Regions from separate parts of the Agrococcus chionoecetis genome, predicted to be linked through region 2. Evidence: predicted binding sites of a transcription regulator. Region 2 holds the regulator's gene; the other holds the start of a gene.
What was found. Region 2 encodes LexA, which represses DNA repair genes until DNA is damaged. Its sites were predicted from a motif close to TCGAACANNTGTTCGA; they were not measured.
Positions count from the first base shown of each region.

Region 1: ABG090_RS06205 (DUF222 domain-containing protein) is a predicted target of LexA. The motif match lies at 4,125-4,140, and genes of this name have one in related genera.

Region 1 covers NZ_CP156989.1:1,282,233-1,289,693, reverse strand. The annotation lists gene ABG090_RS06220 (aspartate carbamoyltransferase catalytic subunit) at 1-341, opposite strand, end outside; gene pyrR (bifunctional pyr operon transcriptional regulator/uracil phosphoribosyltransferase PyrR) at 338-907, opposite strand; gene ABG090_RS06210 (FAD-dependent oxidoreductase) at 1,050-2,288, opposite strand; gene ABG090_RS06205 (DUF222 domain-containing protein) at 2,391-4,115, opposite strand; gene nusB (transcription antitermination factor NusB) at 4,310-4,744, opposite strand; gene efp (elongation factor P) at 4,746-5,309, opposite strand; gene ABG090_RS06190 (class I SAM-dependent methyltransferase) at 5,396-6,289, shown strand; gene ABG090_RS06185 (type II 3-dehydroquinate dehydratase) at 6,327-6,761, opposite strand; gene ABG090_RS06180 (VOC family protein) at 6,924-7,280, opposite strand.
Region 2 covers NZ_CP156989.1:1,748,708-1,756,168, forward strand. The annotation lists gene ABG090_RS08450 (hypothetical protein) at 1-347, opposite strand, end outside; gene lexA (transcriptional repressor LexA) at 603-1,226, shown strand; gene hflX (GTPase HflX) at 1,294-2,793, opposite strand; gene ABG090_RS08465 (methyltransferase) at 2,821-3,426, shown strand; gene dapF (diaminopimelate epimerase) at 3,410-4,288, opposite strand; gene miaA (tRNA (adenosine(37)-N6)-dimethylallyltransferase MiaA) at 4,285-5,193, opposite strand; gene miaB (tRNA (N6-isopentenyl adenosine(37)-C2)-methylthiotransferase MiaB) at 5,190-6,689, opposite strand; gene ABG090_RS08485 (hypothetical protein) at 6,760-7,272, opposite strand; gene ABG090_RS08490 (regulatory protein RecX) at 7,354-7,461, opposite strand, start outside.

The sequences.
Region 1 (7,461 bases), 470 kb from region 2:
GCGAGCAGCGCCGGAGCGCCGGATGAGCCGGAGCGCACCACGACGCCGTCGACGCCCATGGCCGCGATCGTCAGGCCGGTGTCGCGCAGCGACTCGCCCTTCGATGCGCTCGAGCCCTTGCCCGAGACGTTGATGACGTCGGCCGAGAGCCACTTGCCGGCGATCTCGAACGACGAGCGCGTGCGGGTCGAGTCCTCGAAGAACAGGTTCACGACCGTGCGACCTCGCAGCGCCGGCAGCTTCTTCAGCTCGCGATCCTGGATCTGATGCATGTCCTCGGCGAGGTCGAGCAGCGCGATCGCCTCGTCGCGGGGCATGCCCGCGGTCAGCAGGTGCTTCATGCGGCGCCGCTCGCGGCCGAGGCGTCCTGGATCAGCACGGCATCCCGACCGTCGACCTCGTCGAGCAGGATCGAGACGTGCTCGCTGCGCGCGCTCGGCAGGTTCTTGCCCACGGAGTCGGCGCGGATCGGCAGCTCACGGTGGCCGCGGTCGACGAGCACCGCGAGCCGCACGGCACGCGGGCGGCCGAGATCCGAGAGCGCATCGAGCGCGGCCCGGATCGTGCGGCCGGAGTAGAGCACGTCGTCGACGAGGACGACGACACGATCGTCGATGCCGTCGGCGGGGATGTGCGTGGGGTGCGACGCGCGAGTCGGGCGCGCGCGCAGATCGTCGCGGTGCATCGTGATGTCGAGCGCGCCCGTGCGTGCGGCGAAGTCCTCGCCCGTGATCTCGCTCAGCCGATCGGCGAGCCGCGCCGCGAGATGCACGCCGCGCGTGGGGATGCCGAGCAGGATGAGATCGTCTGCGCCGTGATTCGCCTCGAGGATCTCGTGGGCGATGCGGGTGAGGGCCCTGGCGATCTCATCGGGGCCGAGCACGGTTCTCGCGGGCGCGTTCGTCACAGGCTCGTCGGCGGTGGGCCCGTTGGTGTTGGGCTCGTTGTTGGTGGGCGCTGTGCGCTGAGTCACTGCGACTCCCTTCTCCGCCTCACAGGACGGTCTCCGCCTCACAGGACGGGCTTCAAGGTTGTCTGATGGCTCCACTCTATCGCGCGACGTGCTCCGGTCGGAGCCCGATGCCGATGAAGCGGCCCATCACGTGCCGCAGCGCAGGCAGGTGCTGCAGCACGCGCAGCGGCACCGGCACCGGCACGCGCTCGCCCGGCTCGGCCAGTCGCGCGAGCACCGTCTCGAGACGACGCTGGAACGCCTGCGTCATGCGGGCCGGTCGTTCTCGACGACGCTGGATGCCGCGCAGCAGCGCCGGAGTCGGTCGCGCGCGGCGCAGGCGCGGGACGAGCGCGTTCGCGGCGGCGACCGCATCCTGGATCGCGAGGTTGATGCCCACGCCGCCGGCCGGCGACATCGCGTGCGCGGCGTCGCCGATCGCGAGGAGTCCGTCGCGATACCAGCGCTCGAGACGCTCGATGCGCACGTGCAGCACCCGCACCTCGTCGAGCCGCAGCGCCGACATCCGCTGCCGGAACACCGGAGCCAGCAGCCCGACCCTGCGCCGCATCGCCTCGAGAGAGGCCTCGTCGGCGCGCCAGGCATCCTTCCGCACGATGTGGGCGCACTGGTAGAAGTCGCCGCGTGGGATCGAGAGCACCGCGCCGTCGCCGGCCAGCAGGAACGGCAGCTGCTCGTCGGCGGCTCGCGGCAGGCGGAACCACAGCACATCGATCGCGCTCCTCGCTCCCACCGGCGTCAGGCCCGCTGCGGTGCGGAGCGCGGAGTCGCGCCCGTCGGCCAGCACCGTGAGCTTCGCCCGGATCTCGACCGGCCCATCGGGGCCCTCGGCGACGACGCCCGCGATGCGTTCGCCGTCATGCAGCAGTGCTGTGCCAGCGGTGCGCATGCGGAGCGAGAAGCCGGTGTGCTCGCCGCCGGCCTCGGCGAGCAGGTCGAGGAAGTCCCACTGCGGCATGAAGGCGACTGCTTTGCGCTCGGTCGGCAGCCGCGTGAAGTCCGCGAGCACGAGGTCGCGGCCCGAGAACGACAGCCTCACTCGCGGCAGATCCGCGTGCGGGCGCGCGAGGAAGCGATCCAGCAGGCCGAGCTCGTGCAGCACCTCCTGGGTCGAGGGGTGGATCGTGTCGCCGCGGAAGTCGTGCAGGAAGTCGCCGTGCTGCTCCAGCACGGTCACGCGCACCCCGCCGCGTGCCAGCAGCAGGCCGAGCATGAGCCCGGCCGGTCCCCCGCCCACGACGACGCAGTCGCGCTCGAGCCGCTCGAGCCGCTCGGTGCGCTCGGTGCGCTCGGTGCGCTCGACAGCCTCATGCATGCTCCTATGGTGCGCGCGTTCGCGCGAAGGCACGAGGGGTCAAAGGGTGAACGACTCGCGGTGCCGTGTCGCCGGCTGCCCCGAAGAGCCGAGCAGTGGCGCTCATCGCCGCATGACGATCCGTGCCCGAGGCAGGTGATCGCATGCCGCCAGCGCGCGTCCGCGGGTGCCTCGGACGTGCAGGCGATGCCCGACTGACGCCTCGACCAGGCTGGGGATCCGTCGACGATGCCGAGCGCCCGCGACTCGCGGAGCGGCATCCCGCGGGCTCCGGCCGCCCTGCGCCCGCACGTGGTGCGGTGCCGCCGCATCGTCTACCGACCGCTCGATGATCCGCTCGTACCGCGGCACTGGGCCGTTGCTCGCGGCGGTGATCGCGCCAGCGGTGGCCGGGGCGCGTGTCGTGCGTGCGTAGCGGTCTGGTGGTCGGAGTGCTGCGACGATGCGCCAGCTGCCGGGCTGGTCTCCTGCGCGTTCGACGTGGAGGCGGCCGGCGTGGATCTCGTGGTGGTGGTAGCTGCAGACGAGAATGCCGTTGTCGATGTCGGTGTCGCCGCCGTGCTGCCACCAGATGATGTGGTGGGCTTCGGTCCAGGCGACGGGCATGCCGCAGCCCTTGACGCGGCAGCCGCGGTCGCGGATGGCGAGCGCGCGGTGCTGGGCGCGACTGAAGAGGCGTTGGGTGCGGCCGAGCGCGAGCACGTGGCCGGTCTCGTCGACGACGCTGTGCTGCACCTGCGCGGAGCACAGCAGCCGGTCGACGGTCTCGATCGGGAGGAGGTCGCCGGTGTGCTCGATGCGGAGCGTGCGCTCGGGGTGCTCGGTGCCGAGCAGGTAGGCGGTGTAGGCGGCGATGTTGCCGTGGAAGACGAGCGTGGGCGGCTCGCCGCCAGCGGTGGGCGCGGTGCCGGAGGCGGCGTGCTGCCGCACCAGCGCCATGAACGCGTCGTGCCGCCGCTGCTCGCGCGTGCGGTCATCCACCACGCCACCGTCCGCGTCACCGTCGCCTTCGCCACTGCCTGCGGCGGGGTCGGTGCCCGGGTCGGTGTCGTGGAACGCGACCTGCACGCGGGGGCTGGAGTAGGCGTCCATGAACGCTTTCAGCGCGGAACCGTCTTCCGGCGGAGACAGTAGCGTGGTCTGCCAGATGCCGTCGGGGCGCTGGCGTTGCCGCACGCTGCGCATCGCCCGCAGCCGCTCGTCGGCAGGCAGTGCACCATCGGGGTCGAGCAGCGCCGCGTAGGCGCGCGCCTGCGTCACCAGCAGCTCCGGCACCAGCGGTCCGGTCGGGTCGGTCGCCACCTCCACCAGCTGCGCCTCGGCCCACGCCAGCTGCTCCAGATCGGCGCGCGGCGCCGCCGGCTCGAGCGTGCCGACGATCGCGCGCGCCTGCGCCACCGACACTGCGCCCTCGCCGAGCGCGCCCGCGACGTGGGGATAGCGAGCCGCGAGCTCGGCGCCAGTCAGGCTCACCGACGCAGTCGTGGCGGCGGCCAGCGCGAGCAGTCCTTGCGCGTCACCGGCGCGGACGCCGAACGCGTGCGCGACCGCTTCCTTTGCGCTGCGCTGCCCGAGCCGCCGACACAGCGCCTCCTCCGCGGGCCCGGTCGAGCGTGCCGCGACCTGCTCGACCACTCGCAGCTGCAGACCACCGACCACCCGCGACAGCTCGGCCGTGCGAGCCAGCAGCGCCGCGATCTCCTCGTGCGGTGCCCGCGACAGCGAGTCGGCGTCGGCGAGCGCGGCACGCGCGGCCTCGACCGCCACCCCCACCTGCTCGATGCTCGTCACCTTCGACTCCTGCCCGTCGCCGGGGAGCGCATGCACCCCGTCTACTCGAACGTTTGTTCGAACAGGCTATCTCGCACCGCCCACATCCCGCGGCTCCCCCGCAGCGGCTGTGGAGAAGTCGCTTCGAGCTCACAGGCTGCAGCGGGGCGCACCGGAGTCGGGCGCACCGGAGTCGGGCGCACCGGAGCAGGGCGCATCGGGTCGGCAGCGCTGGGGCCGGCCCCCACAAGTCAGCCTCGCTGCGCCGCGATCTTTCCGAGCACGCCGTTGATGAACGAGCCAGAGCGGTCTGTCGAGAGCTCATTGGCGAGGTGCACGGCCTCCGAGATGACGACGCTCACCGGAGCGGTCTCGTGCTCGAGCTCCCATGCGCCGACCCGCAGGATCGCGAGGTCGGTGCGCGGCATCCGATCGATGGGCCAGTGCTCGCTGGACGACGCGATGAGCTCGTCGAGCGCCTCGGTCTCGTCGGCGACCCCAGCCACGAGCTCGTGGGCGAAGGCGAACCAGCCGTGCGAGGCCCAGCCGAGCCTGTCTGCAGTGTCGCGCAGCACCGTCGTCGGCGCCTCACCGCGCGCATTCGCCGAGTACAGCACCTCGACGGCGTGCTTGCGAGCCTTGCGGCGCGACGGATAGGACTCGGTCGCGGGGTTCGTCGCCGACACGTCAGTCGTTGATCCGGCCGAGGTAGCTGCCGTCGCGCGTGTCGACCTTGACGCGGGTGCCCTGCTCGACGAACAGCGGCACCTGGATCTCGGCGCCCGTCTCGACCGTGGCCGACTTCGTGCCGGCGCTCGAGCGGTCGCCCTGCAGGCCGGGCTCGGTGTAGGTGATCTCGAGCACGACGGATGCGGGCAGCTCGACCTGCAGCGCCTCGCCCTCGTGCATCGAGATGGTCGCGGTGCCGTTCTCGAGCAGGAACTTGGCGCCGTCGCCGACGGTCTCGGCCGGGATCGGCAGCTGCTCGTACGTGTCGTTGTCCATGAACACGAAGTCGGTGCCGTCGTTGTAGAGGAACTGGTAGTCGCGACGGTCGACTGTTGCGAACTCCATCTTCTGGCCTGCGTTGAAGGTCTTGTCGACCGTCTTCTGGCTGCGCGCGTTGCGCAGCTTGGTGCGCACGAATGCACCGCCCTTGCCGGGCTTGACGTGCTGGAACTCGATGACGGTCCAGAGCTGACCGTCGAGGTTGAGCACCGCGCCGTTCTTGATGTCGTTCGTGGTTGCCATGCCGAGATCCATTCCGTCGATTGATGACCCTGGCAGGGGCCGACAGACGAGTGTACCTGGCGCGCGAGGGCTCGTAGAGTTGCCCCGTGCAGGATCTCACCGACGCGCAGCACTCCGACGGCCATCGTGTCTCGCACGCGGACGCATCCGCGGTCAATCGAGCGAACTGGGATGACCGGGTGCCCATCCACGCCCGGCACTACGACGGGCTGCGCATCCTGCCGGGAAACCCGAGCGCACTCACCGACGTCGTGCGGCGCGATCTGCCGGTGATCGCGCGGCTGCTGGGCGCCGCCGCCGACGATCCGCGTCCGCTCGCGGGACGGTCGCTGGCGCACCTGCAGTGCCACATCGGCACCGACACCGTCTCGCTCGCGTATGCGGGCGCATCCGTCATCGGCCTCGACTTCTCCACCGTCGCCCTTGAGGTCGCGGCCGAGCTCTCGACGACCTGCGGCGTCGACGCCCGCTGGGTGCACAGCGACGTGCTCGACGCGGCCTCGGCGATCGGGACGCAAGTGGATGTCGTGTACACGTCGATCGGCACCATCTGCTGGTTCCAGGATCTCGAGCGCTGGGCAGCGCAGATCGCGCAGCTGCTCGTGCCCGGCGGGCTGCTGTACTTCCGCGACGCCCATCCCGCGATGCTCGCCCTCGACGATGCGGACGCGGATGCGCTCACCCTCGCCTACCGCTACTTCCCGAACGGCACCGCCCTCGAATGGATCGACGACACCACCTATGCGAGCGACGGCGAGCGGGTCGCGCACCCGAGGACCCTCGAGTGGCCGCACTCGGTCGCCGAGATCGTGACGGCACTGCTCGATGCGGGGCTGCGGATCGTCGCGCTCGACGAGGGCACGGTGCTCGAGTGGGACGCGCACCCGCGCATGGTCGCCGTCGACGGCGGCTACGCCCTCCCGGACGGTGAGCGGCTGCTGGTGCCCGCCTCCCTCACGGTGGCGGCCGTCCGCGACTGAGGCGCTACGCCGCAGTGCAGCGTCAGCGGCTCAGCGCTCAGCGCCCGACGATCGCCAGCGCGGCCAGGCGGTAGCCATCGATGCCGAGGCCCGCGATCACCCCGGTCGCGACCGCAGAGACGACCGACGTGTGGCGGAACGTGTCGCGCGCGTGCGGGTTCGAGATGTGCACCTCGATCAGCGGCGCGACGCCCTGCAGCTGCGCGCATGCGTCGCGGAGCGCGTAGGAGTAGTGCGTGAACGCTGCCGGGTTGAGGATCACGGGAGTGCGCGTGTCGACGGCTTCGTGCAGCCAGCCGACCAGCTCGGCCTCGTCGTCGGTCTGCCGCACATCCGGCTCGACCGGGGCGGCGTCCGTGCCGGCCGCGGCGACCAGCGGCGCGATGTCGGCGATCGTCGCCGTGCCGTAGACCTCTGGCTCGCGCGTGCCGAGCCTGCCGAGGTTCGGGCCGTTCAGGACGAGGATGCGCATGCGGTCAGTCTGCCGCATGCGCCTGGTCTCGTGACGCGCGCGGCTGCGCCGCCCGCTCCTCGACCGACGAGAGGCAGACGCGCGCGGACGAGAGCGACGCCCCACCGCAGGTCGAGGAGGCCGCGGGCGCAGCCCGTGGCCGTCACGAGACCCGCAACCGCGCTACATGTCGCCTTCGAAGACGCCGATGTGGTTGCCGTCCGGATCGGCGAAGAGCGCCCACCAGCTCGTCGGCGTGATCTCGGACTTCGCGACGACGACCGTCGCGCCCTGGGCGGTCGCCTTCTCCAGCGCCTCGTCGATCGAGTCGACCTCGACCATGTTCCTGGGCTGCGTGAAGCCGTCCTCGCGCTGCGTGAGCGCGCCGCCGGAGACGCCGTTCGGCGCCTGCCACATGGGATAGCCGGGGAACTGCTCCATCTCGGCGATCTGCCAGCCGAACACGTCGCGGTAGAAGGCTGTCGCCTTGTCGAGATCGCTGACCGGGATCTCCAGATGGGTGATGTCGCCGTGCGCCATGACGCGCTCCCTCGTCACCGCCCGTCGAGCGCGGGCGCTCGCCTGAAGCGTCTCAGATGCGCGCGCTGGGCGCCAGGGTCGCGTCACGGTCTCGTGACGCGCGCGGCTTCGCCGCACGCTCCCCGACCGACTACAGGCAGACGCGCGGCTCTGCGGCCCGCTCCCCGACCGACCCCGCAGG
Region 2 (7,461 bases):
GCGCCGCCGATGCCGTTGAGCATCTCGATCTCCGCGATCACGTCGCGCGGGTCGGCCTCGGGCGCGATGGCGTGCGCGATCTGCCACAGCGACTGGCCAGGCATGACGGTGACGTACTCGAAGTCGACGGAGCCGCTGGTCGAGGAGGCGACCGCCCCAGCGAGGGCGTCGCCCAGCACGCCGACGCCGGCGAGTGCGCCGGTGGCGATGACGGGGGCGGCGACGAGCAGCGCCAGCGCACGGCGACCGCGGACGGTCATGCGGAGCCGACTGCGAGCTGCGGGAGCGGCGGGCGTCGCGACGGGCGTCGCGGCGGGGATCCATGCGGTGGTGGCGATGGCAGTCATCGTTGCTCCTTCCGATTGGGATCCGCAGGCGATGCTCGGCCGGGAGCACCGCCTGCGAATCTCTGTTTCGAACCTATCTTCGATTCTTCGGATGCGTCAAGCCCTTTTGCGGGTTTTCTCCACGACACGCTCGAACATCCGTTTGATTCGAGCGCCCTGTCGGATACGCTTTCGAACCAGGAGCAGTCAATCCCAGGCCACCCACACGCCCGTCTCGGGCACCGGGCGGCACCGGAGCGACGGGAGCGGAGCGGTATGACGAGGCAGCTGACCGAGAAGCAGCAGGCCATCCTGCAGGTCATCCAGAAGGCGGTGCGCCAGCGCGGCTATCCGCCGAGCTACCGAGAGATCGGCGATGCGGTCGGGCTCTCCTCGCTCTCGAGCGTGACGCACCAGCTCGGGCAGCTCGAGCTCGCCGGCATGATCCGCCGCGACCCTGCGCGCCCGCGTGCGATCGAGGTGCTCGTGCCCGACGAGCTGGACCCGTCTGTGGGCAGCATGGAGCAGGCGACCTTCGTGCCGATGGTCGGCCGCATCGCAGCCGGCATCCCGATCACCGCCGAGGAGCAGATCGACGAGGTCTATCCGCTGCCGAAGGAGCTCGTCGGCGGCGGCGACCTCTTCATGCTCAAGGTGGTCGGCGACTCGATGATCGATGCTGCGATCTGCGACGGCGACTGGGTCGTGGTGCGACAGCAGCGCGATGCGGTCAACGGCGACATCGTGGCGGCGATGCTCGACGAGGAGGCCACGGTGAAGGTGTTCAAGCAGCGCGACGGCCACACCTGGCTGCTGCCCCGCAACTCCGCGTTCGAGCCGATCGTGGGTGACGAGGCCGAGGTGCTGGGCAAGGTCGTGGCGGTGCTGCGCTCCATCTGAGCCCCGAGACGACACGAGGCGCCGGACCGCTCACGCGGCTCGGCGCCTCCTGTCGTGGGACCGCGTGTCAGATGCGGAACTCGGCGAGCTGGTCGAGCACGGCGTCGGAGACCAGCGCATCGATGCGCGTGCCGGCCTCCTCGTAGCGCTCGCTCACGACGTCGAAGCGGTCGTGGAGCATGGCGATCACATCGCCGCGCTCGAAGGGCACCAGCAGCGACACCGGCACCTCTGGCCTCGGCAGCAGCTCGGCGATGCGCGCGAGGATCTCGTCCACGCCGGCGCCCGTGCGTGCCGAGGCGAAGATGGCGTCCGGCTGCAGTCCCCGCAGCACCAGTCGCTCGTCATCACCGATCAGGTCGGCCTTGTTGAACACCACGATCTCCGGGATGGTGCGCGCGCCCGTCTCCCCCAGCACATCGCGCACCGTGGCGATCTGCGAAGCGGGGTCGGGGTGGCTGGCATCGACGACGTGCACGATGAGCTCCGACTCGGCGACCTCCTCGAGCGTCGAGCGGAACGCCTCGACCAGCTGGTGCGGCAGGTTGCGCACGAAGCCGACCGTGTCGGCGATGGTGAACTCGCGCCCGTCCGGCGTGACCGCGCGGCGGACGGTGGCGTCGAGGGTCGCGAACAGCGCGTTCTCCACCAGCACGCCCGCACCGGTGATCCGGTTCAGCAGCGACGACTTGCCGGCGTTCGTGTAGCCCGCGATCGCCACGCCCGGCACCTCGAACCGGTCGCGGTTGGCGCGCTTCGCCTGGCGCGCGGGCGCGAAGCCCTTGATCTGCTTGCGCAGCCGTGCCATCCGCGTGTGGATGCGGCGACGGTCGAGCTCGATCTTCGTCTCACCCGGTCCGCGCGAGCCCATGCCTGCGCCCTGCCCGCCGACCTGACCACCGGCCTGGCGCGACATCGAGTCGCCCCAGCCGCGCAGTCGCGGCAGCAGGTACTCCAGCTGCGCGAGCTCGACCTGCGCCTTGCCCTCGCGGCTCTTGGCGTGCTGGCTGAAGATGTCGAGGATCACGGCGGTGCGGTCGATGACCTTCACCTTGACCCGGTCCTCCAGCGCACGTCGCTGGCTGGGCGAGAGCTCGCTGTCGGCCACCACCGTGTCGGCACCGAGCTCCTTCACCATCTCGGCCAGCGCATCCGCCTTGCCGCTGCCGACGTAGGTGGCCGGATCCGGGTTGGGCCTGCGCTGCAGCACGCCGTCGAGCACCTGCGCGCCGGCGGTCTCCGCCAGCGCGGCGAGCTCGCGCATCGAGTTCTCCGCGTCGGTGGCGCTGCCCGAGTAGACGCCCACGAGCACCACGTTCTCGAGGCGAAGCTCGCGGTACTCGACCTCGGTGATGTCCTCGAGCTCGGTGCGCAGTCCGTCGACGCGACGCAGCGCCGCACGCTCGTCGCGCTCGTACTGCGCGCCATCGCTGTCGCTCGATCCGTGGTCGGCCTGCAGCGCCTGCGCGCGCGCCGAGAGCACCTCGCCGTCGGCCGGCTGCGCCCACCGGAGGATGCGCTCCGTCGCGCGCCCTCCGCCCTCGGTGGTGTCCTGCGGTTCTGCCATGGTCTGTCCTTCGCTACTGTCGAGTCCGTGCCGGACCACTACTTCTCACCCGATCCCGTTGCGCCGAGATCGTTCCGGACGATCCTGGTGCCGATCGATGGCCGCGAGCGTGAGATGGTCACGGCGACCGGGGTGTTCTCCGGGGACCGACTCGATGTCGGCACCGAGGTGCTGCTGGATGCGGTTCCCGCGCCTCCCGAGACCGGGGAGCTGCTCGATCTCGGCTGCGGCTGGGGACCCATCGCCGCGACCCTCGCGACCCGTTCCCCGGCCGCGCATGTCTGGGCGGTCGACGTCAACGCCCGTGCGCTCTCGCTCGTGGAGCGGAATGCCGAGCTGCTCAGTCTATCGAACATCACCCCGGCGACTCCTGACCGGGTGCCGACCGACGTGCGGTTCGCGACGATCTGGTCGAATCCGCCCATCCGGATCGGCAAGCCGCAGCTGCACGAGTTGCTCGAGACCTGGATCCCGCGGCTCGAACCCGGCGGCACGGCGTGGCTCGTGGTGCAGAAGCACCTGGGCGCCGACTCGCTGCTGCGATGGCTGACGGAGCGCTTCGAGGGCTTCGATGTCGAGCGTGCCGACTCGAAGCGGACGTACCGGATCATCGCCGTCACGGCGCCTGACTGACTCCCCGGTCGATCTCCTCACCGCGGAAGACGAGCTCTGCGGGACCCGTGAGCCAGGCATGCCCGCGCTCATCGATCTCCACCTCGAGCCTGCCCCCTGGCACGTCGACGATCCAGCGATCCGCCGCGTCGCCCGACCAGTGCCGGGTCGCCAGCGCTGCGGCGACGGCTCCGGTGCCGCAGGAGAGCGTCTCGCCGGAGCCCCGCTCGTGGACGCGCATGCGGATGGCGCCGACGCCATCGGCGATGGAGCCCGGCACGACGAACTCGACGTTCGCCCCGTCGTCCGGCACCGGGTCGAGCACGGGTGCGCGGTGGAGGTCGAGCGCGGCGAGCTCCTCGGCGCTCGCCAGCGCGACCACGACGTGCGGATTGCCCGTCGACACGTCCAGGCCGGGGCGGGCGACATCGATGCCGTGGGCCGCGACCAGCCGGTCGCCGCCCAGCTCGTACGGACCGAGGTCCACGGCGAACAGCGGGCCCTGGCGGATGACACGCTTGAGGCCCGCGCGCGTGGCGACGTCCATCGCCTCGCCGTCGCCGAGCTCCACGAGGCCTGCCTCGAGCAGGAACCGCACGAACACACGGACGCCGTTGCCGCACATCTCGCTTGTGCTGCCGTCGGCGTTCCAGTAGTCCATCGCCCACGTGCCCGCGGGCGCGGCGTCGAGCGTCGGGTCGCCGCTGGCACCGGTGCGCACGGCTCGGATCACGCCGTCGCCCCCGATGCCGTAGCGGCGGTCGGCGAGCGCCCGCACCCGCTCGGCCGTGAGCGGCGCTGCGCCGTCGGGGTCGGCGACCAGCACGAAGTCGTTGCCGGTCCCGTGTCCCTTGGTGAATGCGCCTGTGCCGAGCGGTGTCATGCGCCCAGGCTATCGAGCGCTTTTCGCGCCATCGCCGTCGGATCCGTCGCGGGGGATGCCGGGTAGCGCTGGAACCAGGACACCTGGCGCCTCGCGTACCGACGCGTCAGCGCCTGCGTGCGCGCGATCGCCTCGGCCTCGGTGAGGGCGCCGTCGAGCTGGTCGAGCGCCTGCCGGTAGCCGATCGCCTGCTGCGCGGTCGAGCCGCGCTCGATGCCCGCGGCGCGCAGAGCGCGCGCCTCTGCCACGATGCCGAGCTCCCACATCCGCGTCACCCGCGCGTCCAGTCGCGCGACGAGCGCCGCGCGATCCACGCGCACGTGCTGGATCACCGTCGGCCGCAGCAGCGATTCCTCCGGCGGCAGCCCGACCCGGAAGGGCATGCCGGTGAGCGTCACCGCCTCCAGCGCGCGCACGAGCCTGCGCCCGTTGTGCGGTCCGATCGCCGCGGCGGCGGCCGCGTCGACGGCGAGCAGGCGAGCGTGCATCGCCGCCGCGCCGTCGCGCTCGAGCGCCGACTCGAGCTCGGCGCGCAGCGTCTCGTCGGTCGCGGGGAACGCGAAGTCGTACAGCACGCTGGAGGCGTAGAGCCCGCTGCCCCCGACCAGGATCGGCACCGCTCCCCGTTGCTCGATGCCGTCCAGAGCGGCGAGCGCGGCCTCGCGATAGGCGGCCACCGCCGCATCCTGCCACGGCTCCAGCACGTCCAGCAGGTGGTGCGAATGGCCGCGGCGCTCTTCCACACTCGCCTTCGCGGTGCCGATGTCCATGCCGCGGTAGAGCTGCATGGCGTCGCAGTTCACGATCTCGGCGCTGCCGCCGAGCCGCACGACCGCGTCCGCGACGTCGAGCGACAGCGACGTCTTGCCGGTGCCGGTCGCGCCGACCACGGCGATCAGCGTCATGCCTCGGAGGCGACCGGCTGCGGTCGGAGCACCGGCAGCCCGAGCGACACGGGGCCTCCGGCGCGAACGGGAGCGTCGCCGGCCGCGGGCACCGCGCACGAGTCGGCCTGCGCTCGATCCCACGCGTCGCCCGCGCGCGTCGCGCGGAGCGCGAGCGGCTCGCCGTCGGCGATCAGGTGGAACGGCGCCGCCTGGGTCACCTCGACGGTGACGATGTCGCCAGGGCGCGGCTGATGCGAGCCCGGGGCGAAGTGCACGAGGCGGTTGTCCTCGGCGCGGCCGGTGAGCCGATGGGTCTCCGCGTGCCGCTTGCCCTCGGCGGCCGCCACCATGACCTCGGCAGCGCGACCCACCTGGCGCTGGTTCTCCTCGTGCGAGATGCGATCCTGCAGCGCGACGAGCCGCTCGAACCGCGCCTGCACGACCTCCTTCGGCACCTGGTCGGGCATCGTCGCGGCGGGCGTGCCCGGCCGGATCGAGTACTGGAAGGTGAAGGCCGACGCGAAGCGCGATGCCTCGACGACACGCAGCGTCTCGGCGAAGTCCTCTTCGGTCTCACCGGGGAAGCCGACGATGATGTCGGTCGTGATGGCCGCGTGCGGGATCCGCTCGCGCACCTTGTCCAGGATGCCGAGGAACCTCGTCGACCGATACGAGCGGCGCATGGCCTTCAGGATGCGATCCGATCCCGACTGCAGCGGCATGTGCAGCTGCGGCATCACCGCCGGCGTCTCTGCCATCGCGTCGATCACGTCGTCGGTGAACGCCGCCGGATGCGGACTCGTGAAGCGGATGCGCTCGAGCCCATCGATCTCGCCCGCGGCGCGCAGCAGCTTGCCGAACGCGAGCCGATCGCCGAACTCGACACCGTAGGAGTTCACGTTCTGGCCCAGCAGCGTCACCTCGATGGCGCCGTCGTCGACGAGCGCCTGCACCTCGGAGAGGATCTCCCCTGGGCGCCGATCGCGCTCCTTGCCGCGCAGCGAGGGCACGATGCAGAAGGTGCAGGTGTTGTTGCAGCCGACCGAGATGGAGACCCAGCCGGCGTAGGTGGACTCGCGCTTCGTCGGCAGCGTCGACGGGAAGACCTCGAGCGCCTCGAGGATCTCCACCGCTGCTGCGCCGTTGTGGCGACTGCGCTCCAGCAGCGTCGGCAGCGAGCCGATGTTGTGGGTGCCGAAGACGACATCCACCCAGGGGGCGCGCTCGACGATCGTCGAGCGATCCTTCTGCGCCAGGCAGCCGCCGACGGCGATCTGGAAGCCGTCGCGCTCCCGCTTCGTCTTCGCCAGCTGCCCGAGCGTGCCGTAGAGCTTCTGACCGGCGTTCTCGCGCACCGCGCAGGTGTTGATGACGATGACGTCGGGGGCGCCGTCCTGCGCCTCGGTGTAGCCGGCCGCCTCGAGCGAGCCGCGGAGTCGTTCGGAGTCGTGCACGTTCATCTGGCAGCCGAAGGTCTTCACCTCGTAGGTGCGCGGCGCGAGCGTGCTGAGCATGGGCTCCATCGTACCGGCGCGCGCAGCAGCCGCCCGGCGCTCGCGGGCGGCTGCTGCTCGTACTCGGGCGTCAGCCCTCGGTCGCGGTGAGCATCCAGGTGCCGTCGGGCCCATCACCCGTGAGGCTCATCACTCCCTCGGTGGCGGTGCCGGTGAAGGTGATGTCGAACGCCTCGTCCTGGGTGTTCTGATCGGCCAGTTCGGTGATGGTGATCGACAGGTTGCTCGGATCGCCGGACCAGACGTCGGCGGGGCTGTCGAACGGACCGCCGTCGCCGTTGTTCCAGTCGCTGATGTCGACCGTGCCGTCGGCGTTCAGCGTGAACTCCATGGCCGCGAACGTCTCGCCATCGGGACCGAGCTCACCGCCCGTCCAGGTCGTGCCAGCGAGATCTTCGGAGCCGGTATCGCCATCGGTGGTGCCGCCATCGGTGGTGCCGCCGTCGGTGGAGCCGCCGTCGGTCGAGGGCTCGGTGGTCGTGCCGTCGCCGCCGACGACCGGGGGCAGCTGGATGCAGCCCGTCAGGGCCAGCAGCGCCGCGGCCGCGATTGCCGGTCCGGCAAGGATCCTGGTGGTGTTCATGCGCTCAAACCTAGCCCTTTCGCGCACGCGGAGACTGCATGAGTGCTCAGCAGGGCCGAAGGTTCCCCGCACTGCGCCTGCTCAGCGGAAGCGCGGGCCCCGCGGACGGGTGCGCTCGATCGCGGTGCGCACCGCGGACCCGCCGAAGCCGCGTCGCTGGAGGAAGCCGTACAGCCGTCGCTCCGCCGT